DNA from 3 places in the Velazquezella soli genome. Region 2 is predicted to be linked to each of the others. Evidence: riboswitches for the same ligand, from Rfam matches in the RefSeq annotation. Region 2 holds a riboswitch; each other region holds the start of a gene.
What was found. Region 2 has a riboswitch for cobalamin ahead of AC0JZ8_RS02665 (ABC transporter substrate-binding protein). Riboswitches for the same ligand answer to the same signal wherever they lie in the genome.
Positions count from the first base shown of each region.

Region 1: another riboswitch for cobalamin. It lies ahead of AC0JZ8_RS06405 (CbtB domain-containing protein); the one in region 2 lies ahead of AC0JZ8_RS02665 (ABC transporter substrate-binding protein).
Region 3: another riboswitch for cobalamin. It lies ahead of AC0JZ8_RS10350 (ABC transporter substrate-binding protein); the one in region 2 lies ahead of AC0JZ8_RS02665 (ABC transporter substrate-binding protein).

Region 1 is NZ_CDRNXF010000004.1:570,905-581,535, forward strand. It holds gene cobN (cobaltochelatase subunit CobN) at 1-3,244, opposite strand, end outside; gene cobW (cobalamin biosynthesis protein CobW) at 3,266-4,303, opposite strand; gene AC0JZ8_RS06400 (DUF1636 family protein) at 4,300-4,728, opposite strand; cobalamin riboswitch at 4,831-5,057, opposite strand; cobalamin riboswitch at 5,115-5,315, shown strand; gene AC0JZ8_RS06405 (CbtB domain-containing protein) at 5,353-5,529, shown strand; gene AC0JZ8_RS06410 (CbtA family protein) at 5,544-6,311, shown strand; gene cobO (cob(I)yrinic acid a,c-diamide adenosyltransferase) at 6,308-6,922, shown strand; gene AC0JZ8_RS06420 (cobyric acid synthase) at 6,926-8,383, shown strand; gene cbiB (adenosylcobinamide-phosphate synthase CbiB) at 8,367-9,332, opposite strand; gene cobD (threonine-phosphate decarboxylase CobD) at 9,331-10,347, shown strand; gene AC0JZ8_RS06435 (P1 family peptidase) at 10,344-10,631, opposite strand, start outside.
Region 2 is NZ_CDRNXF010000002.1:184,392-195,022, reverse strand. It holds gene AC0JZ8_RS02690 (DJ-1/PfpI family protein) at 1-321, opposite strand, end outside; gene AC0JZ8_RS02685 (SCO family protein) at 347-937, opposite strand; gene AC0JZ8_RS02680 (copper chaperone PCu(A)C) at 934-1,461, opposite strand; gene AC0JZ8_RS02675 (PepSY-associated TM helix domain-containing protein) at 1,503-2,918, opposite strand; gene AC0JZ8_RS02670 (class I SAM-dependent methyltransferase) at 3,765-4,409, shown strand; cobalamin riboswitch at 4,445-4,637, shown strand; gene AC0JZ8_RS02665 (ABC transporter substrate-binding protein) at 4,784-5,800, shown strand; gene AC0JZ8_RS02660 (FecCD family ABC transporter permease) at 5,881-6,858, shown strand; gene AC0JZ8_RS02655 (ABC transporter ATP-binding protein) at 6,855-7,616, shown strand; gene AC0JZ8_RS02650 (pseudoazurin) at 7,699-8,049, shown strand; gene AC0JZ8_RS02645 (ATP-dependent nuclease) at 9,057-10,631, shown strand, end outside.
Region 3 is NZ_CDRNXF010000004.1:1,404,037-1,414,667, reverse strand. It holds gene AC0JZ8_RS10385 (NAD(P)H-dependent oxidoreductase) at 1-184, shown strand, start outside; gene AC0JZ8_RS10380 (ABC transporter ATP-binding protein) at 206-1,006, shown strand; gene AC0JZ8_RS10375 (ABC transporter permease) at 1,012-1,896, shown strand; gene AC0JZ8_RS10370 (hypothetical protein) at 1,943-3,115, shown strand; gene AC0JZ8_RS10365 (bifunctional 5,10-methylenetetrahydrofolate dehydrogenase/5,10-methenyltetrahydrofolate cyclohydrolase) at 3,118-3,978, shown strand; gene AC0JZ8_RS10360 (ABC transporter ATP-binding protein) at 3,985-4,770, opposite strand; gene AC0JZ8_RS10355 (FecCD family ABC transporter permease) at 4,767-5,798, opposite strand; gene AC0JZ8_RS10350 (ABC transporter substrate-binding protein) at 5,880-6,887, opposite strand; cobalamin riboswitch at 7,018-7,212, opposite strand; gene ftsZ (cell division protein FtsZ) at 7,506-8,501, shown strand; gene AC0JZ8_RS10340 (GcvT family protein) at 8,577-10,631, opposite strand, start outside.

The DNA.
Region 1 (10,631 bases), on a different contig from region 2:
TGCGGCGCGGATGCCAGAGACCGCGATCGAGTGCCGCGCGGAACCGCAGGCCCATGTAGCGGGCGCCTTCGGGGTTCTGGGAAATCAGGAAGTCGCGGACTTTCTCGTCGCCCAGATAGGCGTCATAGGTCGCGTCGATCAGCGATTGCGGAACGGCGTGGGTGGTCTCGGCAAAGCCGATCAAGCGGTCGACGGCTTCGACCAGTTCGGCTGCACCGCGGGGACCGTGGCGCATCTGGCCGGCGATAAAGCGCGGATTGACGGCACGGGCGCGCACGACGCGGGTCACGGCCTCGGAAATGGAGCGTGCTTTCGGCTTCTGCGGATCGGTCGTATCGAGCGCGATCATATCTGCCTTGCCGCCCAAAGCCGCCACAGCTGCGGAAAATCCGCCGATAAAGGCAACGTCGGCGGAGCCGTCGAGAAGATCGCGACCGGGATCATCGCCGGTATGGACGAGAAGGTCGGCGCTGCCGATTCTTTCGGCAAACCCGCCGGGAACGTGGACGCCGTCGCCATCGGCACCGCCGAATGCGTGGCTGGTGGCGTCGAGATAGAGACGGCCGAGTTCCTCGCGTTCGCCCCAGCTGCCGTCGGCAAGCTTTTCCTCGATGCCGGAACCGTAGGTGCCGGGGGCCGAACCGAAGATGCGCGGGGGCACATGGCCGAGCGTCTGCGCATCCTCTGCCAGCGGATTGTCACCCGGTGCTTCCTCACGCGCGGCAATCGCCCGCATGGCCGCATCGAGAAGTGCTATCAGTGCCGGAAACATGTCGCGGAACAGGCCGGAAATCCGAAGGCTGACATCGATACGCGGGCGGCCAAGCGTGGCCGGCGCCAGAACCTCGATACCGGTGACGCGGCCGGTCGCGGCGTCCTGTACGGGTCTCGCACCCATCAGCGCCAGAACCTGCGCCACTTCCTCGCCGCCGCTTCGAAGCGAAGCGCTGCCCCATAGGTCGAAGACGAGGCTTTTCGGCCAGTCGCCATGGTCCTGAAGGTAGCGACGCAATATCTCGTCGGCGGCGCGCTTGCCGAGCTCGAACGCGGTCGGGGTCGGCAGGGTGCGCGGATCGCTGGCGTAGAGATTGCGGCCGGTCGGCATCACGTCGCGGCGTCCACGGGCGGGTGCACCCGACGGTCCGGGGCGGATATGCCGGCCATCGAGAGCATCGAGCAGCGCCTGCATTTCGGTGCCGGCACTGGCGATCCGCAGCGGATCGTCATCGCCGGCTGCGATTTCGCCGAACACGTGCTGGCCGTCCTTGATGGCGAAGTCCTTGAGATCGCAGAGAAACGCGTCGATGCGGCTGAGCGCCGTGTCGGGGTCGTCATCCCCTGTGATCCCGGCCTCCGATGCCAGTCCGCAGTCGCCCGCGGTCTCGACGATCAGTTTCGCCAGCCGGTCGCGGCGGCGCCTGTCCAGCCCGTCCGCCTGCGCGTATTCGTCGACCAGCAGCTCGAGTTTCGTTTGCTCAACCGAAAGGCCTGCACCGGTAAGAACCGGCGGCAGGTGTCCGATGGTCACTGCGGAAATGCGCCGCTTGGCAACCGCCGCCTCGCCGGGATTGGATACGATGAACGGATAGATGACCGGCAGGCCACCGGTCACAAGCTCCGGAAAGCAGTCTTTCGACAGCGCCACGGTTTTCCCAGGCAGCCATTCCAGCGTGCCATGGGCGCCGACATGAACGATCGCATGGGCACACACGGCATCACGCATCCACTGACCGAACGCATTGAGGGCATGGCGCGGCGGCAGGTCGGGGCTGTGATAGTCGGCGCGGCGGTCTGCATCGCGGCCGCGGTCCGGGGCAAGCGCCACCGTGACGTTCCCGAACTGCGCGGCGCGGAAACGGTAGGCACCGTCTTCCAGATCCGCATCCATTGCGGGCTCGCCCCAGGCGGAATCAATGCCAGCTGAAGGGCTGTAGGTTGCCAGCGGATATTGCACTGTCCTGGCGGCCAGAAGATCCAGAAGCGCGCGCGGGGTTTGCGGGATATCGGAAATAGAGTAGCCGGCTGTCGATAGCGTGCTGAGGATCGTGAGAACGCTTTGCGGCACGTCGAGGCCGACGGCATAACCGGTGCGGCCCGGCGCATTCGGATAATCCGGCATCAGGATGACGAGCTTTCGCTCGGCGCGGGACACGGTCTTCATCGCAAGGAAGGCGGCGATCCGGTCTGCGACGTGTTCGATACGGTCAGGTTCGGGCTGGTTGATGAGATCGGCCGTCTTGTCGCCGGCCTTGAACGAGATCGCGCCGGCGAGAATGCGGCCGTCCAGTTCCGGCAGCACGACATGCATGGCAAGATCAGAAGGGTTGAGGCCGCGGCGGCCTTCCATCCATCCGTCCCGCCGAGTCGTTGCGGTGACCAGCTGGAAGACGGGAATCCCTGAGCGGTCGAAAATCGTGTCGCCGTTGTCGTCGGTCGCACTTGCAAAGGCGGTCGTGGTGAGAATGGCGGCCGGATCGAGCTCTGCGATCGCCTGTTCGACAAAGCCGATGGTTTCCGCATCCTTCAGGCCGCCGACGAACATCGGCATCGGTGCGAACCCGCGGGCGGCCAGCGCCTCGTACATCGCGTCGACCGGGGCCGCATCATTGGCAAGCAAGGTGGAGCGGTAGAACAGGATCGGCAGCCGCTGCGCATCGGGCGGGAAACCAGCAGTAAGCTCATCGGCGGTCGAGATGCCGTGGCCGGGCTTGTAGAAGCCCCGCTTCGGCATCGGTGTCGCGGTCGGCAAGCTTTGCGTGTCGCCGCTTGCCAGGGCATCCAGGCGGCGCGCCAGAAGCTGCATATTGTCCGGCCCGCCTTCGCGGAAGAAGGCAAGAACGTCCGTCAGCGTCGCATCGGGCACTGTCGAGGCAGCCGCCAGGCGGTCGTCGCTGATGCTGCATTCCCCTGGCAGCATCGCGAGCGGGATCTTCTTGCGCTTCGCCAGTCGCGACAGCTGATCGGCGCCATAGGCCCAGCGATCATAGCCGCCGAGAATGCGCACCAGGATAAAGCGCGCGTGGGCGGCGGTCTTTTCGAGCCACAGATCGACGGACATCGGATGGCGCAGGTCGGAGATATTGGTGAGGCAGAGGCTCGCCTTGCCATCGCTCCAACCCGCTGCAATGCCGTTCAGGTCACTGCCGGAAAAAGACAGCACCACCACATCCGCCGGCGACTGGTTAAGGTCGACCGGCTCGATCAGGTCGTCGAGCGACGACGAGGTGGTGGCGAGAATATGCATCCTTTTCCTTCTACAGCCCTCTTATGCTGCCAGCATCTTTTCGATCGCCGCCCGGTCCATCCCCTTTTCACCGATCACGACGAGGCGGCTCTGGCGGGTCTCGCCGGGGCCCCAGGCGCGGTCAAAGTAATGATTCACGCGCGAACCGACCGCCTGGACCTGAAGGCGCATAGGCTTGTTGGCAACGTCGACAAAACCCTTGATGCGCAGCACGTTTTCCGCTTCCGCCGTGGCGGAAATGCGGGCAGCGAGTTCGTCCGCATCGGCAACGGCTGGAATATCGATGACGAAACTGTCGAAATCGTCGTGATCGTGATCCAGCTCGTCGTCATGATGGGTCTTGCGGTTTTCAATATCGTCCTCGACGGCAAGGCCGAGACCGATCAGCACGCTCGGATCGACGGCGCCGTTTGCAGCCGGCACGATCTTCACCGCCCGTGGCAGATGCGCCTGAATGCGGCCCTTGGCGGCGGCAAGCGAAGCCTGGTCGAGAAGGTCCGTCTTGGTCAGCACGATCATGTCGGCGCAGGCGATCTGGTCTTCGAACACTTCCTCGACCGGGTCGTCGTGGTCGATCGAGCTATCCTGGCTGCGCTGCGCTTCCAGTGCCTCGTGATCGTCGGCAACGCGGCCTTGGGCGAGCGCCAGACCATCCACCACGGCAATGACGGCATCGACGGTGACGCGGGCCTTCACATCCGGCCACTGGAAGGCCTGGACGAGCGGCTTCGGCAGGGCAAGGCCCGAGGTTTCGATCAGGATTTGATCGACGCGGGGCTCGCGGGCCAGGATCTGGTCGATCGCCGGAACGAAGTCGTCGGCGACGGTGCAGCAGATGCAGCCGTTGGCAAGTTCGATAATGTTGTCATCAGGGCAGCTTTCGATGCCGCAGCTCTTCAACACGTCGCCATCGATGCCGACATCGCCGAACTCGTTGACGATGATCGCGAGCCGCTTGCCCTTGAGGTTTTCGATCAGGTGACGGATCAGCGTTGTCTTGCCGGCACCGAGAAACCCGGTGATCACGGTGCAGGGAACGCGGTCGAATGAAACGCTCATGAAGGCAGGTCCTCGTGGTGCTGGAATGGGGGAATGCGGGCCGTCATGCCCTTGCCGCGAAGGCACATGGGGCGGCCGCGAAGGGGAAGGAAACCGCGCTCGTCATCAGCCAGCATCATCGCGCCGGTCACGATGTCCTCGACATTGTCGAGCGACAGATGACCAAAGACATAGGACCAGCCGGAGCGATGTCTGAAGGCAGCACTTGGGCTTTTCTCGCAGTTGGCGAGACAGGTCACGGGTTTAACCGAAAGCGGCTTGCCGGCAGCTGCCTCGCGAAGTGCTGCCATCAGGCCGATGCCCGGGCGCGCTTCGCTGTCGGATGCCTCGCGACAATTGGTGCAGACGAAAATCGTCACATCCGGCTCGCCGGCAAGGCCGTCTGCGGACGCATCGCGCTCGTCTTTTCGTTCGTCAATCACCATCGTGTCGCACTACCGCCCAAGCCAATAACATCGGGGTGCACGACAGGAAGGCAAGCCAATCCTGCAGAGTGAAAGAAGCTTTACCGGAGCACCCCGCCCGGAAAGGCGCGTTTTCGAACGGCAGGTCTCCTGGCTCGCGGGTCGTCACCATCCGCCTGCCTTCCCGGATTTCTCCAGTGGCCATAGTGGCAGGATGGCTCGCCGCTTACAGTTGCGGGGGCAGCCGCGGCATTGAACCATGGGATCTTAAAGATGATCCCGGGTTCGCACCGCATTCTCTCTTAGCCCCTACTGTTGCCGGCAAGGGACCGTATCGCAGTCACCTAAGCCTTGTCGCAGGGCAGTGTCAATGTCGCAAAGGCGATTGCCCGTGTGGGGAAACCGTCTATAGTGACCCTGTCTTTGGTGCCCGAGAGGGCTCATCGAAGGGAATGCGGTGCGACGATATCTTGACGTCAAACCCGCGGCTGCCCCCGCAACTGTAAGCGGAAAGTCTCTGCTCAACATGCCACTGGAGACATCCGGGAAGGCGGGTCAGAGGCGTTCGATCCGCGAGCCAGGAGACCTGCCGGAGACGATAGGCACAGTGAAAGTCCTCGGGTGGAGGGCAGAAAGACGACGTCCATGGTTACGAACTCTGCTGCCGGTGCAGCCAGCGTTTCCGCATCGAAAATCATTCCTCTTGGCATGACGGCCATACTCGGCCTGTTCATCGTAGGCTTTGTCGGCTTCTCGCACATCGAGGCCGTGCACAATGCGGCCCACGATACGCGCCACTCGCTGGCCTTTCCCTGCCACTAAGAGGAATTTTCCCAATGTCGCTGTTTCGTAACATCGTCCTCACGGCGGTGATCGCAGGGCTTTTGTCCGGGCTTCTGATGACTGTGATGCAAAGCTTTTCCGTCGTGCCGCTTATTCTGGCGGCAGAGACCTATGAACATGCCGGCGGCGCTGCCGGACATAGCCATGGCACAGCTCCGGATACGGCAGCCAGCACTGCAGCGCCGGCTTCCGCTCAGCATCATCACGCCGAAGAGGCATGGGCGCCGGCCGACGGGCTCGAGCGCTTTGCCTACACGGCTGCCGCCAATGCACTGTCGGCCATCGGTTTTGCGCTGGTTGCCATCGCCATTGCCGAAGCACACGGCGGGTTTGGTGGATGGCGCGGCGGGTTGATGTTCGGCATTGCCGGCTTCCTCACCGTCAGCCTTGCACCCGGCCTCGGTCTGCCGCCGGAACTTCCGGGCATGCCGGCCGCCGAACTGGGACCGCGGCAGATCTGGTGGATTGCGACGGCCGTCTGCACTGCCCTGGCCCTCGGGCTGCTTGCCTATACCCGTTCCGCCCTTCTTGCGGCTCTGGCGGTCGTCCTGCTGGTTGCTCCGCACATCATCGGTGCACCGCTGCCGCCGACCCATGACACCGCGGTGCCGATCGAACTGCATGCGCGGTTCGTCAATGCCGTCTACGCGACGAACCTCGTCTTCTGGGCCGTTCTCGGAGCGCTTTCCGGCGTCATCCGCGAGCGCTTCCGGGCAGGTGAGGGAATCTCGAACACGTCCAAGGAGCTTGCAGTCCGTTGAAGGAAATCGATCAGACCACCGAGCAGCGCCACCGGGCGAAGATGGAAAACCGCAAGGCGGTTCAGGATGCCGAAGTCGCGGAGAAGACCGTCGAAAAGGGTCTCCTCATGGTTCATACCGGCTCCGGCAAGGGCAAGTCGACGGCGGCCTTCGGGCTGGCGCTGCGCACGCTTGGCCACAACCGCCGCGTCGGGATCGTGCAGTTCATCAAGGGCGCATGGTCGACCGGGGAGCAGCCGGCGCTTGCGGTGTTCGGCGACCGCATCGCCTGGCACACAATGGGCGAGGGCTTTACCTGGGAAACCCAGGATCTCAAGCGCGACATCGCCGCTGCCGAGAAGGCCTGGGGCATGGCACTCGAACTGATGGCGGATGAAACGATCGGCCTCGTCATTTTCGACGAACTCAATATCGCGTTGCGTTACGATTATCTCGATCTCGAAACGGTCGTTGCCCAGTTACAGGCGCGCCGGGCGGATCTGCACGTGGTCGTCACCGGCCGTAATGCAAAACCGGCTCTGATCGAGGCGGCGGATCTGGTGACCGAGATGACGCTCGTCAAGCATCACTTCAAGGCCGGCGTCAAAGCCCAGGCCGGCATCGAGTTCTGACGGGTGGTGGCGCGCGCTCTCATGTTTCAGGGGACGGGCTCGGATGTGGGCAAGTCGCTGGTCGTCGCCGGGCTCGCCCGCGTCTTCACGCTGCGTGGCTTAAGCGTTCTCCCATTCAAGCCGCAGAACATGTCCAACAATGCAGCGGTCACCGCTGATGGCGGGGAGATCGGCCGGGCGCAGGCCTTGCAGGCAAGGGCTGCGGGGGTGCCGCTCAGCGTCCATATGAACCCGGTTCTGTTGAAGCCCCAGAGCGAAGTCGGCGCCCAGGTGGTGGTGCAGGGCAGGGTCGAGGGCAATGCCAAGGCTGCCGAGTACCAGCATCTGAAGCCGAAACTGCTTTCGCGGGTGCTTGAGAGCTTCGAAATCCTGAAAGCCAGGGCAGACCTCGTCCTCGTCGAAGGGGCGGGCAGCGCTTCGGAGATCAACCTTCGCCAGAACGATATCGCCAATATGGGCTTTGCCCGCGCTGCCGATGTGCCGGTGGTTCTCATCGGCGATATCGACCGGGGCGGCGTGATCGCGAGCCTCGCCGGCACGAAACTCGTCATCGATGCCGATGACGCGGCAATGATCCACGGCTTTATCGTCAATCGCTTTCGCGGCGATCCGGCCTTGTTTGCCGAGGGCATGCGGATGATCGGTGCGTTTACCGGCTGGCAATCGATCGGCCTCTTGCCGCATTTCGCCGATGCAGCACTTCTGCCGGCAGAAGATGCGCTCGGCCTTACCCAGTCGTTTGCGCGCAAGCCCGGCGCGATGTTGCGGATCGCGGTGCCGATCCTGCCGCATATTTCCAATTTTGACGATCTCGATCCGCTGGAAGCGGAGCCGGATGTCGAGCTCATCCGTGTTCGCCGCGGTGAGGCCATTCCCGGCGACTGCGATCTCGTGCTGCTGGTCGGCTCCAAGGCCACGATCGCGGATCTGGCGGCGCTGCGGGAAGCGGGCTTCGATACGGATATCGCAGCTCATCACAGGCGCGGCGGGCGTGTGCTTGGCCTTTGCGGCGGTTACCAGATGCTCGGCGGACGGATATCGGATCCGGAGGGATCGGAAGGTCCTCCCGGTTCGGCGGAAGGGCTGGGGCTTCTCGATGTCGAGACCGTGCTTTCGGCGTCGAAGCGGCTGGAGGCGGTGACGGGCGTCAGCTCCGACGGGATATCCTTTGCCGGCTACGAAATGCATACGGGTCATACCACTGGCGCCGACTGTTCGCGTCCGTTTTCGAGCATTGGCGGCACTCCGGAAGGTGCATCGTCTAGAGATGGCAGGGTGGTCGGCACCTATGTGCACGGACTGTTTTGCGACGACCGGCAGCGTTCCGCCTGGCTGTCGCGTCTCGGCGGCACCGTGTCGGGCCTGAATTACGAAGCCAATGTCGATGCCATTCTCGATCGCCTTGCCGCGCATATGGAGCAGCATCTCGATATCGACGGACTGCTCAAAATTGCCAGATGAGCAGCGCCAGGATGCCGAACAGGCCGATCAACAGCGCATCCGCTACGCGCGCAAGCTTGAGGGCGCGGGTGATATCATCGAAATTCAGGTTGGTCCGGTTGCCGTCTCCCATGTATCGGGCCTCGAGAATCTGGCCGCCATAACTCCGGGGACCAGCGAGCGCAATGCCAAGCGCACCCGCCATCGCCGCTTCCGGCCAGCCGGCGTTCGGCGAACGGTGGTGTTTCGCGTCCCGGCGGATTGCACGTATGGCATCGCGGGGCGAGGCGTCCTTGACGAAGATCGCGGCCAAAACGAACAGCGCCGCCGTCAGGCGCGAGGCCGGCAGATTGATCAGGTCGTCGAACCGGGCCGCGGCCCAGCCGAACGCTTCATGACGCGGAGACCGATGGCCGATCATGCTGTCGGCGGTATTGGCAGCCTTGTAGGCCGCGCCGCCGGCCAGGCCGCCGATGCCGAGCCAGAAGGCAGGGGCGACCACGCCATCGGAAAAATTCTCGGCCAGGCTTTCGATCGCGGCACGGCAAACCGCGGCGTCATCGAGCTTTTCCGGATCGCGGCCGACAATCATCGAGACGGCCTTGCGTCCGGCGTCGAGCCCGTTGTAGCGCAACGCGGTTGCCACGGCTTCCACATGGGTCTCGAGGCTTTTCTGGGCCGGCAAGCTGGCTGCGGCAAGCACGAGAAGGATTGGTCCGAAGGGCAAAAGCATGAGAACAGCCGCAATCGCCAGCGCGGCGGCGACGGTGCAGCCGATGAGGACGAACAGCGCGAGAATGCCCATGCGTTTGCGGCTGGCGAAATCATCGCCCTCGCGGTTCCATCTTCTGTCGAGTGCGGATATCAGCGCGCCCATCCAGGTGACAGGATGGCCGACGCGTTTGAACAGCCAGTCCGGATAGCCGACGATGCGCTCAGTGATCAGTGCGAAGAATGCGAGAAGGAACATGACGTTGGCGATCTCTGAGTTGGGCAGTCCGATACAGCATGGCGGCAACCTTGCCATGGCGCGTGCGCTCTTTCCTCAGGCACCCGAGCCGTGGATCGATCTATCGACCGGCATCAACCCGCATTCCTATCCGCATACGCCGATCCCCGGCAATATTTTTGCGCGTCTGCCGGAGCCTTCATCGCTCGAGAGGCTGAGGGCCGCAGCGGCTGAGGCATATCGGGCACCGTCACCCGCTCATATCGTGGCCGGGCCGGGAACGCAGATCCTGCTGCCGATCATCGCCGGTCTTGTCGGAGCGACCGGAACGGCAGCTATTCTATCGCCCACCTATGCGGAACATGCGCGTGCCGCGACGATGGCAGGCTTTAAGGTTCTGGAGACGGATGATCTCGGCGATCTTGCGACATCCAGTCTCGCCGTCATCGTCAACCCGAACAATCCGACCGGGCGGATCGTGTCGACGGATGACATTCTGGCGCTGGCGGAAATCATGCGCGCGAAGGGCGGGCTGCTCGTCGTCGATGAGGCCTTCATGGATGTGTCGGAAGCGCAGAGCGTTGTCGGCGCTGTCGGCGAGGGCGGGCTGATCGTGTTGCGCTCCTTCGGCAAGTTCTATGGCATGGCCGGCCTGCGGCTGGGCTTTGCGATCGGCCATCCCGCTGTCACCGTAAAGATCGAGGAAAGGCTGGGGCCCTGGGCGGTCTCCGGTCCGGCTCTGCATGTGGCTTGCGAAGCGCTGGCGGATGCCGATTGGCAGGTCGCGATGCGCATCAGGCTCAGCGCGGATGCTGCAAGGCTGGACGAAGCTCTGTCGGCGGCCGGTATTCGGGTCTTCGGCGGCACGTCACTGTTTCGTTCCATCCGTGACAGGCGCGCTCAAGGTCTCTTCCAGCACCTCGGCGAACACGGGATCATGACCCGACGCTTCCAAGAGCGTCCGGATGATCTGCGGGTAGGGCTTCCCGACGAGAAGGACTGGTCGCGGCTGGAAGCGGCCCTTGCGGGCTTCTAGCCGCCGAACCGGTCTCGCCAGGCCGGTTGGGCGCTGGCATTTGGTAGCGCAACAGCCTCGAAGACACCGCGCGCAACGGCTCTTGCTGTCACCAGGGTTGCAAGATGGCAGAGTTCGGCGAAGGCCCCCATGTCGTCCATCGGGATTTTTCCGGTGGCTGCCGAAAAGATCGTGTCGCCGTCTCCAGGCAGATGCGCGGGCAAGACGGCGCGTGCCAGTCCGTCATGCGCCATGATAGAAAGCCTGTGCGCCTGCGCCTTGGCCAGAACAGCATCAGTGACGAC
Region 2 (10,631 bases):
CGCGCCGACAAGCCCGCCCGGAATGAAGAAGACATCGACATCGCGTGGGCAGTCCATGAACGTCGTCGTGGCGGTTACGGGGATGCCGACATCGGTCGAAACGGGGGACTGGTCCTTCCAGACAAGATGGACCTTGCCGCGGGTCATGTTGAACACCGTCAACGGCCCCGTGAGGTCGAGCAATATCATTTTGGGATGCACCAGCATGGCAAACACAGGAGCATCTTTTGGCGTCTCACCCTGTGCGAATGCTTGGCCGGAGTTCAGCAGCAGCCCTGCGCCGGCTGCAGTCATCAGGAGATTGAAATCACGACGGTTCATTTGGACGATCCTTGGTTTTGCAGGGCTATGACTTGAGGAGGCTCGAGCGGATGCGCTCGACGGCTTCCGGCTCGGGCTCGCCGTAGGGGAGCAGGCCTTTCAGCCGCCCGTCTGCGCCAAACATCAGCAGCGAGGTCGTGTGGCTCATGTGATAGTTGGGATTGCTGCCTTCCTGCTTTGCGGCATGGATCATCATCCCGTCTGTGACCTTCTTCATTTCCTCCGGCTTGCCGGTGACGCCGGTAATGCGGTTGCTGAAGGCTGTGACGTAGGCGTGCATGATCGACGGCGTGTCGCGCTCAGGATCGATCGAGAAGAAGTAGGTCTTCAGCGGTTTGCCCGCCTCGCCGAGCGCCTTCAGGTAGCCTGCGACTTCGAAAAGCGTCGTCGGGCACACTTCCGGGCAGTTGGTGTAACCGAAATAGACGAGCGACGGGCTGCCCTTGAATAGTGACTTGTCGACCGGCTCCCCCCGGTCATTGACCAGGGAGAAATCGGTGTCGAATGCCGCGTACCGGGGCTCGTCCTTGAATGTGAACGCGAGAATGCCAATCAGAACTGTCACAAAGATCACCGAGATGGTTGTGGCGACCAGCATGAACGGATTGGGTGTCATTGGCCATGTCCTTCATGGCTGCCATGATCGCCGTGCCCGCCATGCGCAGCCTCAGGCTTTGCGCCACCAGCCACTGGACCGACGGACAGTTCGACATCGACTGGCCCGGCCTTCTCGAAGACCAGTGTCGCCTTGACGGTCTCACCTTCCTTGAAGGGCTTGTCGACCTGCATGAACATCAGGTGATAGCTGCCGGGTTTGAATTCGACAGAGCCGTGAGCCGGAACGGCAACGCCATCCTTCAATTCCCGCATTTCCATGACGCCGCCATCCATCTTCATCTCGTGAATCTGGACCTCGCCGGCACGATCGGAGGTGGCACTGACAAGGCGGTCTGCTGCGCCGCTATTGACGATCGTCAGGTAGCCGCCGCCGACCTTGGCGACCGGCAGCATGGCGCGGGAATAGGCGGACTCGACCTTGATGTCGCCCTTGACGTGACCATCGACGTGATGTGCGAGCGCCGAGACCGGAAGCGACAGGGCAAGAACCGCGGCGAAGATTTTGATTCGGGTGAATGACATGAAGGATCCTCCTTGGAATGAATTCGGCATTTCGGTCTTTCTCAGGTGAGCGCGCGTTTGAGCGGCTTGATGTGGCGGATGACGAAAAGGTCGAGCACCAACACGGCGACGAGGACGAGGCCTGTCAGCGGAAACAGAAGCGATACGGCCAGCATGACAATGGCTGCCCCCTTCCAGAGAGCCATCTTCTCCGGAGTGACCGGAGCAACGAGACGGATGGCGCCGGCGGGCCTGCGTTTCCACCACATGACGATGCCGCTGACCGACAGGAAGATGATGGAAAGACAGAAGAGCGTGTTGAGAGCGATATTCCAGACACCGATATCGCCCTCGTGCAGCGCAATGCCGACTGCCATGGCCTTGCCCGCGGCGCCGTAGTCCTCGTAGCGGATATCAGCGAGAACCTTGCCGCTATACTGGTCGATATGCATGGTGCGGTCGGAAACGGGATCGGCGCTGTCATTACTCATCGTGTCGCGAGCGATTGTCCACACACCGGTTTCCCCACTCGGAAAGGAGAGCTGGAAGCGCCCGCCGAACCCAAGCGATCTTGCCTGAGCGACAACCGCGTCCACGCCCGAGGCGTTAGAGGCTAATGGCATTGCGTGGCCATTATGCGCAGCATGGGGATCAGATGCGGGCATCGGGGTCTGTTCCAGCACCCACGGAACCTGCTTGACGCCCTCATGGTTCATACTCGCATGGGTGACATCCGACAGCGGCACATTATCCCATTTTTCCGCAGGAAATGTGCTCCAGGCCTGTGTCATCTTCTCACCCCAGACCCCAGCCCACGTCAGGCCGGAAAGGAGAAAGGCGAAAAGGATGAGGGCGATGTAAACACCCACAGTCTGGTGCAGTGATTTCCAAACTTGCCGGCCACGAAACTGCGGGATAAGCGATTTCGCCAGACTGCGTTCGCCGCGTGGCCACCACAAATAAAGACCCGTGATGATGAGAACGATGCCGAAACCCGCGGCTATCTCAATCAGTCGGTCGCCGACTGTTCCAATCAGCAAGGTCCCATGGATGAGATTGGCCAGATCGTAGAGCGCATCACGGCGATCCCATGTTCCGATAACCGTTCCCCGATATTGATCGACAGCCACCATGGTTGCCTTTTCGCCCGAATTGACGCGAAAGACGGCCGGCTGTGTTTCCGAGCGGGGCACGATGTACTGGGTTACAGCACCTCTTGGCACGGCAGCTTTTGCCGCCTCAGCCTGTTGCGAGACGGCAAGCGCCTGGTGCGCGGGGGCGACGGTGTAAAATTTTTCTCCGTCACGCCCCACCAGGACCGATGACCAAAGCATGATGAGCCCTGTTACGGCGAGTATCAGAAGAAAAGGCGCGACGTACAGTCCGGCATAAAAATGCCAGCGCCAGGCGGTGTTGTAGAAGTCGCGCGTGCTGCGATTGTCGGCTTTTCCCGCCGTGGGTTCTGCGATCACGGTCATACGTATCCCCTCTGGTACGATGTCGCTGCGTTGAATGGATGTTGGATTGATCGTGCGCCTGAGCGATGCTCCGTCCGGCGGGGACGAAGGCGCAATCTGCCGGATTTCTGCCGTCAGACGCTCTGCTGGCTACGAAAGCGCAGCGGAGAGCGAACGCAGACGGCTATCGATTGCTACTCCCCCTCTCGGAGAGACGATCGATAGGGCAGACGATCAAATGTCAGATAGCGAGGGGAGGGCCTCTGGCGGAGGCGCCGGATGGTAGGAAGGAGCGGGGTGCAAGCTCGATTGCTACTGATTGAGCATGTGCGACTTCGCGCAGGATGGGCGCGCCAAATGTGTCGGTGGGCGTCGGCAGGATAGTTGCGGCGGCCAGTCGGCAAGCTTCGCAAAATCCGCCGGCCTTCTGGCCATGCTGATGTGTCTTGCCATCTTCTGATGGAAGGCAAAGCACTGGCAAAGTTCCGTCAGGAAGAATGTAGGCGGCAATTTCGCTGGCTGGAATTGGGCCAGCGTCGAGGACAGGTGTCTTATGGGCGAACCCGAGCAAAAGGAATGCGAGTGCGCATGCGATGCACAGCCCCCATTGCCGCAAATGCCCAAAATTCCGGATCATCTCATCGATCTGCCCGTGAAACCTGACGGATGTCATACTCCCTCGATCGGGACGGCGCAATGTGTCGCAAGCGTGGTGACAATTTGACGCGTGGCGGGCGAGCAGCGTGTCAGTCAAGGCTTGGTTCGACTTCGCCTTTGTGGCAGACAATTCACACCGCGAACGTTGCGAGCGGTCTCGAAGCTCTGAAAGATGGTCTTATGAAAGCTGCCCCGAACACTGCCAAGGCTATGTCCGATCACTGGAACGGGCGCGCCCATCGCTTCAACGGTGCGGCCTCACACAAACGTCATCACGACGACTGGAAACGCGTGTTCTCCGCTGCACTCGGTGACAACATCCGCGATGCTGTCGATCTTGGATGCGGCACAGGGGCCTGCGCATTGTTGCTCGCGGAGCTCGGCCATCGGGTCACCGCAGTGGATGGTTCAGAGGGCATGCTGTCCCACGCGCGTCAAGATGCCGAGGCCCGCGGCCTCGACCTGACCTTTGTCCATTCGACGATGGATGACGCCGAAATTCCTGACGCGAGCGTCGATATCGTTACCTTGCGCAATGTTCTATGGACGCTTGAGAACCCGGCGGGTGCGCTGTCCCTGGCTCACCGCATCCTGAGGCCCGGTGGCAAGCTTCTGGTGTCGGACGGCCTGTGGTTCCTGCATCGCAAAAACGACAGCGCAGTTGAGTTCGGCAAGGAACTGCCGTTTTTTAACGGCCTGACGGATATTGATGCGCGTGCACTGCTGCATGAGGCTGGCTTCGGCGACGTGCAGTCGTGGAAGCATCTCTTTGAAACGCATCCCTATGGTGCCGTCTACGATGATAGCACACAGCAGATCGAATATTTCGTGCTGACAGCGACAAAGCCGCGCTGACGCAGATCCAAAGCTTGCGTGGCAAATCCAAGCCTGTATAGCTTTCAACCGTCGGTTCCCGTAAGGGACGAACAGGGAATTCGAAACGGAGCGATCCGTCAAACGAAACTGCCCCCGCAACTGTAGGCGGCGAGCATCCTTTCATCGGCCACTGGGCGCTTTGCCCGGGAAGGCGAAAGGACGCAGCGACCCGCCAGTCAGGAGACCTGCCGACACCTGGGTAAACTAATGCCGGCGGGGTGTCCGGAGGAGGAAGCGGATGTTTGCAGCGTTCTTGCGTGCTGTTTCGAATGGCGGTGAAAACTGGCAGGCGGGTGTCCCATGCCGTCTCGACGATCCCCGATCGGGTCCTTTTCACTGACCGGAGATTGATCATGACGAAACTCAAGGCAGCGCTTGCCTTTTCGACCCTTCTGTTCGCGAGCTCGGGCGCTTATGCTGCCTCGACGACCTATCCGCTCAAGATCAGCAATTGCGGTCAGGAACTGACCTTCAATGCTGCGCCTAAAAGCGTTGCAACCGTCGGCCAGTCGACGACTGAGATGCTCTATGAGCTCGGCCTCGGCGACAAAGTTGTTGGCACGTCGGTTTGGTTCAACGAGGTTCTGCCGGAGTTCAAGGACGTCAATGCCAAGGTGCCGCGTCTGGCGGACAACCATCCCGGTTTCGAAGCCGTGGCTTCCAAGAAGCCCGAGCTGGTGACGACCCAGTTCGAGGTCCATGTCGGCCCGCAGGGCGTGGTCGGCACGCGCCAGCAGTTCAACGAGCTCGGCATCAATGTCTATGCCATGCCCGCCGATTGCGTCGGCAAGGACAACATGTCGGGCGGCGACGGTTCGCGCAAAGTCCCGTTCTCGATCGACACGGTTTACCGCGCCGTCGATGAACTCTCGACGATTTTCGACGTGCAGGATCGCGGTGACAAGCTCGAAGAACAGCTTCGCTCACGCGTGTCCGCCGCTGCCGCAAAGGCGAAGTCGCTCGATCTGAAGGACGTTTCTGCCGTCTTCTGGTTCTCCAGCGCCGATATCGATCTCGATCCCTTTGTCGCTGGCCAGAAGGGTATTCCCGGCTTTATCATGAATACGCTCGGCGTGAAGAACGTGGTGGAGAGCGATGAGGAATATCCGTCCGTCGGTTGGGAGACGATCGCCAAGGCCAATCCGGATGTCATCATCATCGCGCGCATGGATCGCCGCCGTTATCCGGCCGACGACTATCAGGTTAAGCTCGACTACCTGAAGAGCGATCCGGTGACCCGTGAGATGGAGGCCGTCAAGAACGGCAATATCGTCGTGGTCGATGCCCACGCCGTCCATGCCGGCATTCGCATCCCGACCGGCATTGAAACTGTCGCCGACGCGCTTGAAGACATTAAGGGCAAGCAGTGACCGATATCGCAGTGGAGCGGGACGGGAGGATCGCCACGCGCCTGATCGGTTATCTGGCCGGCTCCGTCCTCCTGCTCCTCATGGCCATTGCGCTGGGCGTCTCCGTCGGGGAGACGTCCATGCCGATCCATCTTGTCGGCCAGACGCTGGCCAACAAGATGTTCGGCGCATCCTATGCCATCGATTCGATCGACGCTGGCATCATCTGGAACTATAGGCTCACACGCGCCATCGTGGCGGCCTGCTGCGGTGCGTCACTGGCCGTGTCCGGCGTCGTCCTGCAAGCGATGCTGCGCAATACGCTGGCTGATCCGTATATTCTCGGTATCTCCGCTGGTGCATCAACGGGTGCTGTCACCATCCTGATCTTGGGTATCGGCGGTGGACTTCTTTCGCTCTCGCTTGGTGCCTTTGCCGGTTCGCTCATCGCCTTTCTTCTGGTGGTGATGCTGGCGCGCGCTGCAGGCGGCGGTGTCGGCATTCAGGCGACCGGGCTGATCATCCTCGCCGGCATCGCCGGTTCGCAACTCTTCAATGCCCTGACCTCCTTCATCATCACCCGATCCGCCAATGCTGAGCAGGTGCGCGGCGTGATGTTCTGGCTGATGGGGAACCTCAGCGGCGTACGCTGGAACGATGTCATGCTGGCCGTTCCGATCGCCATTCTGGGTGTCTGTATTTGCATGTGGCATCGCCGGGCGCTGGATGCCTTCACCTTCGGTGCGGACTCCGCGGCCTCTCTCGGAGTGCCCGTCCGAAAGATCCAGGCGATCGTTATCGGAACGGCGGCGATGATGACCGCTGTCATGGTCAGCATTGTCGGATCGATCGGTTTCGTCGGCATCGTTATTCCCCATGCCGCGCGCTTTCTCGTCGGGCCGCGTCACGCCCGCCTTCTGCCCGTGTCGGCGCTGATGGGAGCGGTTTTTCTCGTGCTTGCCGATATCGGCTCGCGGGTGCTGGTGCCCAATCAGGTCCTGCCGATCGGCGTCATCACCGCCCTTGTCGGCGCACCGGGATTCGCCATCATCCTCATTCGCGGAAGGCGCATTCGATGATCCTCACCGCTGACAGTTTGAGCTGGAAGGTCCGCGGTACCAGCATCCTGGAAAAGGTATCTCTCGACGTACAGGACGGAGAGACGCTTGGATTGATCGGGCCGAACGGTTCCGGCAAATCGACCCTGTTGAAACTGCTGGCCGGCATCCTCACACTATCATCAGGTGGCGTCTCGCTTCAAGGCCAAGCCATGGCGCGGATGAACCGGCGACAGGTTGGTCAGACCTTGGCCTTTGTCGAGCAGCAAAGCGATACGCTCGAGCGACTGACTGTCCTCGACGCGGTAGAGCTCGGTCGAACGGCGTGGCTGTCGGCGCTGCAGCCGTGGTCGGCAGGGGATGATTGGATCGTCGCAGAGGCCCTGCGACAGGTCGATATGGCCGGCATGGAAAAGCGATCGTGGCACACACTGTCAGGTGGGGAAAAACAGCGCGTCCATATCGCCCGTGCGCTCGCACAGCAGCCTAAAATCCTGCTGCTCGACGAGCCGACCAACCATCTCGATATTCAGCATCAGCTCTCTATCCTCGGTCTCGTCAAGGCGCTTCCCGTCACGTCGGTGATCGCGCTCCATGATCTCAATCAGGCGATGACCTGCGACCGCATCGGCGTAATGTCGAAAGGTGCGCTTCTGGCCTTGGGGACTCCTGCCGAGATTCTGACGCTCGACCTGATCCGCAACGTTTTTGGTGTCACGGCCCGTTTTATCGAAGACACGGATGGCTCAAGCCTGATCCGGTTCCAATCCATTCAATGAGGTTCTCATGCGATCCATTTTCTTTGCCACTCTCCTGGCTCTGGCGCCAGTCGCTGCCCATGCCGAGACTTTCGAAGTAAAGATGCTGAACGGCAATGCCACCGGCGGCATGGCTTTCGAACCGGATTTCCTGTCGCTGAAACCAGGTGACATGGTGAAGTTCCTGGCGACGCAGCGGGGGCATAATGCAGCTACGATCAAGGATTTCCTCCCGAAAGGAGCCACTCCGTTCAAGGGCAAGATCAATCAGGAGATCGAAGTCACCTTCACCGAGGAAGGCTTTTACGGGATCATGTGCACGCCGCACTACGACATGGGCATGGTCATGGTCGTGCGAGTTGGTGACGCGCCGCTGGCCGAAATGAAGCTGCCGGATGATGTGCGACCGGGGGCAGTGAAGCATATTGGTCAGATTGTTGAACGGAATCAATAAGATTACGTTTCAATAATGGGTCGATAGTTCGATTCCGCTCAAGAGCGAATAGGCGAACGGACATGGCTACTTTGCGCCCGCATATCAGTCGTTCATTCGGTTCCCAACCCGTACTGAAAGCCGTCGATCGCCGCTTCCCATGGCGCAATAAGCAGAGAGTTGTCGGTCGGTGTGCGCCCTGGTAGCGAAGAACAGCGCGGGGAGCAGGCTTTGCTCCTGGAACAGATGGAAGTACCTCAATCAACGTGATCGGCCGAGGCTAACGCCAATCCCGACCAACAGCAGGCGCTCAGAAACTTCGTCCATACGGAATAACCGATCGCCCGCACAGCCACTGATATGAACAGGAAGGCAAAGTGCATATGGCCGGGTCTGCCTATTTTCGCGTGGTGTTGCTACTGTGTGAGTATAAATTGGGCCTTGACTTCGGCCGGAACTGGTGTGGATTGTTACATAGTATTGTTGTGCCCCAGTCCCCGTCAGAAGGTACGCACAGGCCCGTTTTCTTAAATCAAAATGGAGAGCACTCATGGCACTTAAACCAGGACCAAAGCCGATAGCAAAATCCACAGGGAAACCGGACCAGCGCCGCCGTGATAACAAAACCACACCAGGGAATAACCCGTCCCTCAAACCTAGCAAGTCCACCAAATAAAGCACATGAAAGACGGCTCTCGCCGATTTGCACTTCTACCCCGGCATTCGATTAAACCTGCGCGAAATACCGCCCGGACTTCGTGCCTGTCGGATGTTGGATGTCACTTTCTCGAATTCCCCGCCAATATCGGTCAGTCCGATAACGGCCCGATATGAGCCGTTCCCCCGTAGACAAGCTGCCGCCCGCCACTATGCATTTTCGGCGCGTTAGGTTTTGCAAACAACGGGTTTGCAACGTCTCAAGATATGTTATCCCATTGTCACTGATCTCCCAGTGAATTGGAACGATTGGAAGCTGAGACTGATCTCAGACTCAGCCATTCTCTCATCGTCTTATGGATGGGGGTTGCATGAGGTCGAAACTACTTAAGATCACCGTGAAGAATGTCGGCTGCATCGGATCCGAGTCCATCAGCGTCAAACTTGATGATGTTCTATGCCTGGTTGGCCCAAACAATTCCGGGAAAACGACAATTCTGCGCGCATATGAGCTCGCGGTGAACCCGGGCACGTTTACCGCGCACGATCGGTGCAACTGGGCACCCGCTGGCGAGCCGTCGGAAATCCAGCTGGATGTCCACATTCCGGCTGGCATGGGCAATGTCGATGAGAAGTGGAAAATAGTAGAGGGCGAAAAACGCATTGTACGCAGCCGGTGGAGTTGGCCGGCCGGTGAAAAGGCCGTTCGACAGACCTGGGATCCGCAAACTGGCGACTGGGCGGAGGAGGGAAAGGCTGGAGGAGCAGATAACGTTTTCACGTCCCGCCTACCAAAGCCAATGCGAATTAAATCCCTGGATGATGCTCTGTCGACTGAGGATATACTGCTCACACTGGCGCTAAGCCCCTTGGTGAAAGAACTTAAGGCACTGGAGACAGACTCGGAGTCGCAAATCTCCAAAGACAAAGCTGCCCTCGCAGCGACGGTAAATGCGCTTGCACAGCCTCATAAAAACCGATTGGACGTTATCTCGGACCAAATAAAGACCGGCTTCCAAGGGGTATTTCCAGGTCTCAGTGTCAGTCTTCATGTTGAGATGACCAGCCCTGAATTGAAAATTGATTCATTGCTGAAGCAAGGCTCTGGCATCCGCGTGGAGGAGCCCTCTGGCCAATCCCGCGTGGCCCAAAAGGGCACGGGCGCTCGGCGGGCACTATTTTGGGCAATGCTTCAGGTACACAACGAAATCAGCCGTCAGACAGAGCGGCGCGAGGCGCTATTGAAGCCGCTCAACGCCAGTCTGTTAAAGGAAAGGAAGAAAGACCCGGACAGTGAAGCAACCAAACTTATCACCCAGAAGATAGCTGCTCTCAACGAAGGTGGCGCGATTCCAGAAGATGCCGAGGATCCAGCGTTGCCTGGTTACATTCTTCTGATGGACGAGCCGGAAAATGCGCTTCACCCCATGGCTGCAAGAGCAGCTCAAGCACATCTATATGCTCTAGGGCAGCATCCCGATTGGCAGGTGTTGATAACAACACACTCACCTTACTTCGTCAATCCACTTGAAGATCACACCACGATCGCTCGCCTACAGAGATCGAGCGACGGGAAAGCGCTATCACCCCGCTTATACGTAGCGGACGAGATGGAGTTTTCCAAAGAGGAGAAAGATAACCTTCAGGCGCTCCAACTCACTGACGTAGGTTTCTCTGAGATTTTCTTCGGCAGCTACCCAATTCTAGTCGAGGGGGACACGGAACACGCTGCTTTCATATCCGCAATCGTGAAAGCTCAGCACGAGCTGGCGGGTAAGGTAAGTATTATACGCGCGCGTGGGAAAGCGATTCTCGTTCCGCTGATAAAGATGTTGCGTCACTTCAAGACCGATTTTGGCATCGTACATGATGTGGACTGGCCGCGGAGGAAAGACGGCGCAAATAACGCAATGTGGACCATTAACACGTCCATTCGCGATGAGATT
Region 3 (10,631 bases), on a different contig from region 2:
GAAACGCTGGCGTGCGATGGTTCTCGGCGATCCACCACGCCGCAACGCCACCCGCTTCCTGCGCGTCGTCTGCAATCCGCGGGTCAAGGTGAAATATCACGCGCTCTACGATATCAACAACGTCACCAATGAGCGCACGGAGGCCTTCATCGAGCAGGTCCGCACGTCCATGCTGCGGTTTTGAGATGAGAAAAGGGGATTTGTCATGACGGGATCGCCGACAGTCAACGCCGCCGATATTGGTGCACGTCCCCACCCGCCCCTGCCCGGCGGCAATGCCGTGGTGTTCGAAAAGGTCTCGATGACGTTCCCGGATGGAACGGAGGCGCTGTCCGATGTCAACCTTGCCATCGGCCATGGCGAGTTCGTGTCGATCGTCGGCCCGTCCGGCTGCGGAAAATCGACGCTGCTGCGGATCGCGAGCGGCCTGTCGAGCCACAGTTCCGGCGATGTCTGGGTCGATCGGCAGCAGCTCGGCTACACGTTCCAGGATGCGACCCTGCTGCCATGGCGGCGCGTGCAGGGGAATGTCGAACTGCTGATGGAGCTGCGCGGTTACCCCGCCGCGAAGCGCCGCGAAATCGCGAAGAAAAAGATCGAGCTCGTCGGCCTTTCCGGCTTCGAGGCCCATTATCCGCGAAGGCTTTCGGGGGGAATGCGGATGCGCGCCTCGCTGGCACGGTCGCTCGCGCTCAATCCCAACGTCTTCATGTTCGACGAACCGTTCGGCGCGCTCGACGAAATCACCCGCGAACGGTTAAACGACGAGGTGATCGACCTTCATTGCCGCGAAGGTTTCACCGGCATTTTCGTCACCCACTCCATTCCCGAGGCCGTCTACATGTCGAGCAAGGTCGTGGTGATGTCGCGCCGTCCGGGCCGGATCATCGATACGTTCGACATCGGCCTTCCCTTCCCGCGCCAGCCGGACCTGCGTTACGAGCCGGAATTCTCGAAACTGTGCGGAGCGGTATCGCGTGCCCTTCGCCATGCCATAGAGGCCTGAGCGCCATGTCGGATCCTATTGTCGCCGCTTACAAATCGACGCCGCTGAAGGCGCAGGTCGAGCGCTACAGCCCCGTCCCGCTTGCACCGGCACCAAGCGTCGGCCGCCGCCTCGTCTTAAGCTTCGCACCGCCTCTCATCCTCGGCATCCTGATCGTCGCAGCCTACGCCCTGATCCGGGCCGACCTTCCAGCGCATCGCCAGTTCCTGATGCCGAGTGCGGAGGGCCTGTGGAACCAGGCATTCGGCATTGCGAGCTTCCGCACCGAGCTGCTCACGCGGGCCCTGACCACGATCTCGATCGCGATTGCGGGACTTGCAGTCTCGATCCCCGTCGGCATCATGCTCGGCATCGTCATGTTCCGCGTCTATGCGCTGGAAAAGGCCGTCTTCCCCTATCTCGTCGCGCTGCAGTCGATCCCGATCATGGCGATCATCCCGCTGATCCAGAGCGCCCTCGGCTTCGGCTTCTTGCCCAAGGTGCTGATCGTCGCGCTCTTCACCTTCTTCGCCATTCCAACGACGCTGCTGCTCGGCCTCAAAAGCGTCGACCGCAACATTCTCGAACTTTTCAAGCTGCAGAATGCCTCCTGGTGGGTGATGCTGCGCAAGGCCGCGCTGCCGTCTGCCGCGCCGACGCTCTTTGCAGGCCTGCGGATTTCCGGAAGCCTCGCCGTCATCGCCGCGATCGTGTCTGAACTGTTCTTCCTGTCCGGCAAGGGAGGCCTTGGTCAGCTGCTGATGAATGCCAAGATCGATTTCAAATACGAGCAAATGTATGCCGCGCTGATTGTCGCCTCTGCCCTGTCGATCGCCGTCTACCTGTCCTTCAACTGGCTCGGGAACCGTCTGTTTGCGCATTGGCACGAATCGAGCGACAGGCAACGCTGACATCGCTGTTGAACTGACCTAGAAAAAAGCAATCAGGGGAACGAACATGACAAAAAAGCTGACTGCCACACTGACCGCCGCAATGGCGATCGCCACATTCGCAACGGCCTTGTCTACAGCAAACGGTGCGTCTGCCGGCGAGTTCGCCAAGAGCCACTACAAGACGCCGCTCGCCGATGTCTGCCCCAGCCCGTTCATCATCCAGAAGGACTGGCTGGCCCAGGCCGAGCAAGGTCCCCTCTACCAGCTGATCGGCTCGGGCGGAGAGATGACGTCGGGCCAATATACCGGCCCGCTCGGCGCGACCGGCATCGAGCTGACCATCCTTGAGGGCGGCGGCGGGCTTGGCATGGGCGATGGCGAGACCGCCTATTCGGCGCTCTACATGGGCAATTCCAAGGCCGGCGTCACGCCGCATCTCGGCTATCAGGAACTGGACAACGCCTTTATCTTTTCCAAGCGCTTTCCCGTGGTCGGCGTCATGGCGCCGCTCGATATCGCACCAACGGTTCTCCTGTGGGACAAGGCCACCTATCCTGACGGCTTCAAGTCGATTGCCGATCTCAAGACCTTCGCAGAGAGCGGCAAGGGCAAGATCTACGTCTCGACGATCAAGCGCACCTTCGGCCTCTACCTCGTCGAGCAGGGCGTCCCCGCAGACGTGTTCGTCGAGGGCTATCGCGGCGACGGCGAGAATTTCGTCACCAACAACGGCACATGGCTGAACCAGGGCTTTGTCACCAGCGAAGTCTACAAGTTCGAGCACGGCAACAACTGGGGCAAGCCGATCGGCTATCTCAACATGAACGACCTCGGCTATCGCAACTACACCGGCATGCTCTCCGTCGCGACATCGAAAATGGAAGAGCTGGCACCGTGCCTGGCAAAGCTCGTTCCGCTTCTGCAGCAGGCAACCGCCGACTACGCCAGGGATCCGGCGGAGGCAAACAAGGTGATCGTCGACTTCAACGCCGCCGGTCATGCCGCAAGCTGGTGGAAGACGGCGCCCGAGCTGATGGCCTATGCCGCAAAGACGATGGTCGACACCGGCATTATCGGCAACGGCCCCAACGCGACGATCGGCGATTTCGACATGGACCGCGTCGCCGAGATGCTCAAACTGGTGAAGCCGCGCTTCGACGAGCGCGCCGATCCGGATGTGAAGCCGGACCAGGTCGTTACCAACCGCTTCATCGATCCCTCGATCGGCCTGAAATGAGCGTGACCCTGCCAAGAACGACCGCAACACTGCTGGACGGCGAAGCCCTCGCCGCCCGGCTGAGGCGCGAGATGGCAGCAGAGGTTGCCGGTCTCCGCGCCCGCGGCATTGCACCGAAGATGGTGACGGTGCTGGTGGGAGACGATCCGGCCAGCGCCACCTATATCGGCCGAAAGCATGCAGACTGCGTCGAGGTCGGTATCGAGGCCATCGACCTGCGCCTGCCCTCGGATACGACCACCGAAGCCCTGCTCGACCAGATTGCCGCCGTGAATGCTGACCCCGCCATTCACGGGCAAATGGTGCAACTGCCGCTGCCGGCTGACATCGACGAGACACGCGTCATGACCGCCGTGTCGCCGGCCAAGGATATCGACGGCCTGCATCCGCAAAACCTCGGTCTGCTCCTGGCGGGAAAGCCGGGGCTCCTGCCCTGTACACCGGCTGCGATCCTTGCGCTTCTGCAGGACAATGCCGTACCGTTAGCCGGACGCCGGGTGGCCATCATCGGCCGCGGCCAGCTCGTCGGGCGCCCGCTTGCCATGCTTCTTTCAGCTCGCGGAATCGATGCGACGGTCACCCTTCTGCATAGCGGCTCGCAGGATATTGCCGAGGACATCAGGCGTGCCGATATCGTCATCGCCGCCCTCGGCCAGCCCGGTTTCGTCACCGCAGACATGGTCAAGCCCGGTGCCGCCGTCGTCGGCGTCGGCATCAGCTACGGCGCAGATGGATCGATGGTCTCGGATGTCGCAGCCGATGTCGCCGATGTCGCAGGCTGGGTGACGCCGCCGCAGGGTTCGGTCGGCGCTCTCACCCGTGCGATGCTGCTGCGCAACCTGCTGCAGATCGCCGCCGCCTAGATCGGTTCACATCAGGAACTGGATATGCAGCCGGCCGTGATGCGGTGAGGTCGAGACATGGGCTTCAACACAGAACACGTCGGCGATCATCTGCTCGGTCAGAATATCGGTGGGCGAACCGCAGGCGACCAGCCGTCCCTCCGAAAGCACGGCGATCACGTCGCAGAACCGGGCGGCGAGGTTGAGATCGTGGATCGCAACGACCGTCGTCAGCGGTAGCTCCGAGACGAGCCGCAGGATGTCGATTTGGTGCTGGATATCGAGATGGTTGGTGGGTTCGTCGAGGATCAGCACCGACGGCGACTGTGCGAGCGCCCGGGCTAACTGCACGCGCTGACGCTCGCCACCCGACAGCGTATGCCAGAACTGCTCGTGGCGATCATCCAGCCCGACGCGCACCAAGGCTTCGGTCACGATCCGGTCGTCCTCTTGCGTCCATGGCGACAGCGCCGACCGGTATGGTGTGCGTCCAAGCCGGACCACGTCGATGACGGTGACATTCGCCTCGGTTGCCGAATGCTGTTCGACCACGGAAACCCGGCGGGCGAGCTCGCGCCGTCCGAAACCGCTCATCGGCTTGCCATCGAGCGTGACCTTGCCGGCGGCGGGTGGCCGCAGACCCGCAAGCAGGCGGATCAGTGACGACTTGCCGGAACCATTGGGCCCGATCAGCCCGAGCGTCCGGCCCTCATCGACCGACACGGTGACGCCATCGACGATCACCTTGCGCCCGGCGAGCCAGCGAACCGCACTGGCGGCCAAAACCGGGGCGGAGACGGTATCGGTTGTCATGCGACCCTCCTCGCCCGGTAGAGAATGACGCAGAAGAAGGGAACGCCGACCAGCGCCGTCACCACCCCGATCGGCAGGATCTGCGGTGCGATGACGATGCGCGAGACGATATCGGCGAGCACCATGAACAGCGCCCCGATCAGCGCACAGGCCGGCAGAAGCCGGATATGGCCGGGGCCGACGATAAACCGGGCGGCATGCGGAATGACGAGCCCAACAAAGCCGATCGCGCCGACCATACTGACGATCGTCGCCGTCATCAGCGCCGTGACAAGCAACAGCACCACGCGGACCCTCCGTACCGCAATGCCGAGCGAACGCGCCGCATCCTCGCCGAAGGTAAACGCATCGAGCGCCCGCGCATGCCAGATGCAGACGACGAGCCCGACGGTCACGACCGATGCGGCAAGCGTCACCTCCGGCCAGCGGACGCCGGCAAGGCTGCCGAGCAGCCAGAACATCACGCTGCGCGCCTGTTCGGCATTGGCAGAGGTCGAGACAATGTAGGAGGTGAGCGCGTTGAACAATTGCGAGGCGGCGACGCCGGCCAGAATGGTCCGGTCCGCCGTCTGGCGTCCGCTCGACAACATTACCACGAAGACGAAGGCGATCAGCGCGCCGGCAAAGGCTCCGGCGGAAAGCGAGATCGCGCCCGCGCCAAAGCCGAGCAGCATGACGCTGACCGCACCGGTCGATGCCCCAGCCGAGATGCCGAGCACGTAAGGCTCGGCCAGCGAGTTCCGCAGCAGAGACTGGAGGATCGCCCCCGACAGCGCCAGGCCGGCGCCGCAAAACGCCGCGACCAGTGAGCGCGACAGGCGATAGTCCCAGATCACCGCTTCCTGGATGCGCGGCAAGGCCACGGCCGTAAAGCCGAGCCGGTTTGTCACCGCAGAAATCGTCGTCTCCATGGGAATGGTCATCTCACCGATCGCCACCCCGGCAACGATGGCGACGAGAAGCGCCGATAGCACGAGGAACACGCCTGCGGCACCTAGCGCCCAACGTCCGATACGGGATCGCGTCACTTGGGGCGCCTGGGCAGGTCGGGCAAATTCGCCTCATCGACGATGGCGGAAACAGGGAAAGATATCATCTCCCGCCGCACCCTAATTCGCAAGGCCGAAGGACTGGATGCCCCGGGCGAGCGTCTCGATGCCCTCGATCGTGCGGATCGTCGGGTTCATCGACTGGGCGTCCATCATCACGAAACGCTTCTTTCTCACCGCATCCAGCTGGCTGACGACGGGATCAGTCTCGAGGAACTTGATCTTCACGGCAGGATCATCCGCGGCATAGCGGCGACGGTCCATGGTGGCTACGACGATGACGGAGGGGTTGGCCTCAGCAATCGTTTCCCAGCCGACCAGCGGCCATTCTTCTTCCGTCGTCACCACATTGCGGGCGCCGATCGTGTTGAGGATATAGGCCGGTGCGCTGTTCTTGCCCGCGATAAAGGCGTCGCCCTTGGTCTCTTTGCTGGAATACCAGAAGACGATCGGCAGGTTCTTTAGCTCAACGCCCTTGATCGATGCGACGGCTGCGGCTTCGCGCTGTTTCAGGTCTGCGATCAGGGCCGTGCCCTTGTCCTCGACGTCGAAGATCTTCGAGAGCTCGGTAATCTCGCGGTAGATCAGGTCCATCTTGAACAGTTCGTTGCGAACGCCGTCCCCGCCATCGACATTGGTCTTGGCGACGCAATCGGCGGGCGAGACATAGGTGTTGATGCCGAGATCGGAAAACTGCTCGCGCTTGCCGACGGACCCCATCGGCCCGACATGCCACTCGAACTCGGCAGCAACCAGATCCGGTTCGAGACCGACGACCGATTCAAAGCTCGGGTCGTTGTCGGCAAGCCGTTTGATCTTCGCATCCACCTCTGCATAGGGCGAAAGCACCGGCCCGACCCAGACGGCAGTGCCCGCCACCTTGTCGGCCAACCCGAGCGAATAAAGCACTTCGGTCATGCCCTGACCGATCGAAACGATCTTCTGGGGCGCGTTCTCGAACGTGACGGGGCGACCGCAATTCTCGATCGTCAGCGGGTAGCTGGTCGGTGCGGCAAAGGCGAATGTGGGAAGTGCCGCAACTAAGGCGGCGATAAGCCCTGATTTCATGTCCTGTCCTTTAATAATCGGAAAAAAGGGCAGGACGACCTGAAGCCGCATCGCGGCTCGACGTCAAAATGGCGCACGAGCGCATTGCTTGCGTCATAATCATCTCCCTGCCGGAACCCCTCGTCCGGTGTTGGTTGTCCATGCCACGGCAGGTCTCCTGACTTGCGGCTCGAACGCCTTCCATCGCCTTCCCGATCGGATGATCAGTGGTATCGATGGCTGGCTCGCCGCTTACAGTTGCGAGGGCAGTCGCGGACTTGGCCCGAAAGCCTCACCGCATTCCCTTTTCATCTGCGATTGCAGAACCGTAGCGCTCCAACTGATAGGGAACACGCCGGTGCTTGTCCAGAGCGATCCCCGCGCGATCTCTGCCGTTGCTGAGTGTAATAGTATAACATACCAATTTACGCAACGGTCTATTTTGGATTGGTCGCGACCTTTGTGAGGCGCTCAATTCAGGGATGCTGTACATTAAATCGCGATGACATCGCCCTCACCCTACTCCTGCCTCTTTGGCCTGACAGCGCTCTGGTCTATGACCTTGCGGACAGATAGCCTGCGGGGCGATTCGCCGTCCTTCTGGTATGGGACGACCGGAAGGAGCTGAAGGAGACGAAGATGACGGATATTAAGAGCGGCTTGACCGAATTGAAACCGCAGATAACCGTGATCGGTGTCGGAGGCGGTGGCGGTAACGCGATCAACAACATGATCACGGAAAATCTCCACGGCGTGGAATTCATCGCCGCCAATACGGATGCCCAGGTTCTGGCAACATCCAAGGCGTCGCGCCGAATCCAGCTGGGTGCGCAGGTGACCGAAGGTCTCGGTGCTGGCTCGCTGCCGGATATCGGCCGCGCGGCGGCCGAAGAATCGATCGACGAGATCATGGATCATCTCGCCGGCTCGCACATGTGTTTCGTCACCGCCGGCATGGGCGGCGGCACCGGAACGGGTGCGGCCCCCGCGATTGCACGCGCAGCACGCTCTGCCGGCATCCTGACGGTTGCGGTCGTCACAAAACCCTTCTCGTTTGAAGGGCACCGCCGCATGAAGACGGCCAACGAGGGTATCGAAGCCCTGCGTGAAGCCGCCGATACGGTCATCGTCATTCCGAACCAGAACCTGTTTCGCATTGCCGACGCCAAGACCAGCTTCGCCGACGCCTTCATGATCGCGGACCGCGTGCTGTTTTCGGGCGTCAGCTGCATCACCGACCTGATCGTCAAGGAAGGCCTGATCAACCTCGACTTCGCCGACGTGAAATCGGTGATGAAGGGCATGGGTCGTGCGATGATGGGAACCGGCGAAGCTTCCGGCGATGGCCGCGCGCTGATCGCCGCCGAAGCCGCCATCGCCAATCCGCTGCTCGACGACATCTCGATGAAGGGCGCCAAGGGCGTGCTCATCTCGATCTCAGGCGGTACCGACATGACACTGTTCGAAGTCGATGAAGCTGCGAGCCGCATCCGTGACGAAGTCGAAGCCGAGGCCGACATCGTCGTCGGCGCGATCTTCGACAAGAACCTCGACGGCAAGTTCCGCGTGTCGGTCGTCGCAACCGGCCTCAACGGCAACCAGCAGGGCTCTTCGTCCCCGACTGCGCAGTACTAAGATCAGTCTCAGCTAATAAAAAAACGCTCCGTGGACATCCGCGGAGCGTTTTTTGTTTGTCAGACCCGAAGCCGATCAGCTTCTCGGCTTGAGATTTTCAGGGTCGTAGAGCGGCTTGTAACCGACCGCTGCGACTTCCACCGGGAAGGCCTCGTTGAAATAATCCACCGTCAGTTTCCGGCCGACCTGGCAATGCGACCAGGGCAGATAGGCGAGCGCGATGTTCTTGCCGATCGTCGGGCCGTAGGCGATCGAGGTCGTATAGGAACGCCGTCCAAGGTCGTCGATTAGAACCTCGCCCGTGTCAGGATCCATCACCGGCAGCGAGCCGACCGGATAGCGGGCGACACCGGACGCATCGACATTGTCGGTCATCAAGAGCGTGCAGAGCATCGCCGGCTGATGGTCGCGGGCCTTGTATTCGAGATGCTTCGCCTTGCCGCAAAAATCGGCTTCCTTGACCTTTGGACGGGCAAGATCCGCTTCGATCAGGTTGTACTGGGTCAGGAGATCGCCGTTCTGCAGGCGCAGGCTCTTTTCCATGCGGCGTGAGTTGGCATAGGTTTCGACGCCGAAGGCCATCACGCCGGTGGCACGCAGCGCATCCCAGACGGCAACGCCGTCCTCGTATTTCATATGCAGTTCCCAGCCCTGCTCGCCCACATAGGAGATGCGGAACGCCGTGACATGCTTGCCGGCGATCTCGATCGGCTTGATCGCGGCGAAGGCGAAGTTCTCGACATCGAGACCTTCAGGGTCGGCCACGACCTTCTTGAGGTTTTCGCGAGCGTTCGGGCCCCAGATGCCGATGGTGATGAACTTTTCCGAGACATCGGTAATGGTGACGTTGAGGCCACGATCCTGCGCGACACGCTTCATGTAGAGCAGGTCCCGCGGGCCGGCATCGGCGCCGTTGACGAGACGGCCGCGGTCAGCCAGACGGAAGACGGTGAAATCTGCCCGCACCATGCCCTCGTCGTCGAGGAAGTGGGTGTAGATACCCTTGCCGATATTGCCGTCGCCACCGATCTTGGCCGCACACAGCCATTCGAGCAGCTCGACATGGTCGGGCCCCTCGATATCGACCATGTGGAAATGCGACAGGTTGACGATGCCGCAATCCTCGCTCATCGCCAGATGCTCGGCATTCGACACGCGCCAGAAGTGGCGGCTGTCCCACTCGTTTTCGCGCTTCGGCACCCGGTCGCCGTATTTCTCCAGCAGATGCTCGTTGGCCGCGTAGCCGTGGGCACGCTCCCAGCCGCCGAGTTCCATGAAGTAACCGCCGAGTTCCTGTTCGCGGTCGTGGAACGGCGAACGCTTGGCGCCGCGGCCCGTCGCATAGGGTTCGCGCGGATGAACGGCCGGGAAATAGATCTTCTGGGCCGCCTCAAAGGTGCGCCCCTCGATGAACTCTTCCGTCAGCTGATGCGGATAGAAGCGCGCGTAATCAATGGAGTTGTGGTCGATCTCGGTGCGGCCGTCGGTCATCCAGTCGGCGATCAGCTTGCCATAGGCCGGGCCGTCCTTGACCCAGATGGCAACGCAGTACCAGAGCCCGCGCACCTTCTGGCTTTCGCCGCAGGAGGCACCGCCGCCGGCCGACACCTGCAAGAGGCCGTTGAACGAATGCCCTTCGTTATAGCCGAGTTCGCCGAGGATCGGCGTCAGCTCGATCGCCTTTTCCAGCGGCTCGATGATCTGTTCCATGTCGAGATCGCGCTGCGACGGCGACAGCCGCGCTTCGTGCTTTTCAAGAATGTCGCGGGGATGACAGAGGCGCGGATGGGTGGTCTCGTAGTAACCCCACTCGATCTGACCACCCTCGGTCGTCTTCGGATCGCCGGTGTCGCGCATATAGGCCGAATTGCCCTGGTCGCGCAAAAGCGGATAGCCGATTTCCTTGCCGGTGCCTTCGAACTCGTTATAGGGCCCGAAAAAGGTCAGCGGATGATCGACCGGCATGACCGGCAGATCCTCGCCCGCCATTTCGGCAATCAGCCGGCCCCAGATGCCGGCGCAGACGACGACATGGTCGGCCATGATCGTGCCGCGGTGGGTGACGACGCCCTTGATGCGGCCGCCCTCGATAATCAGAGACTGCGCCGCCGTATTGCCGAATACCTTGAG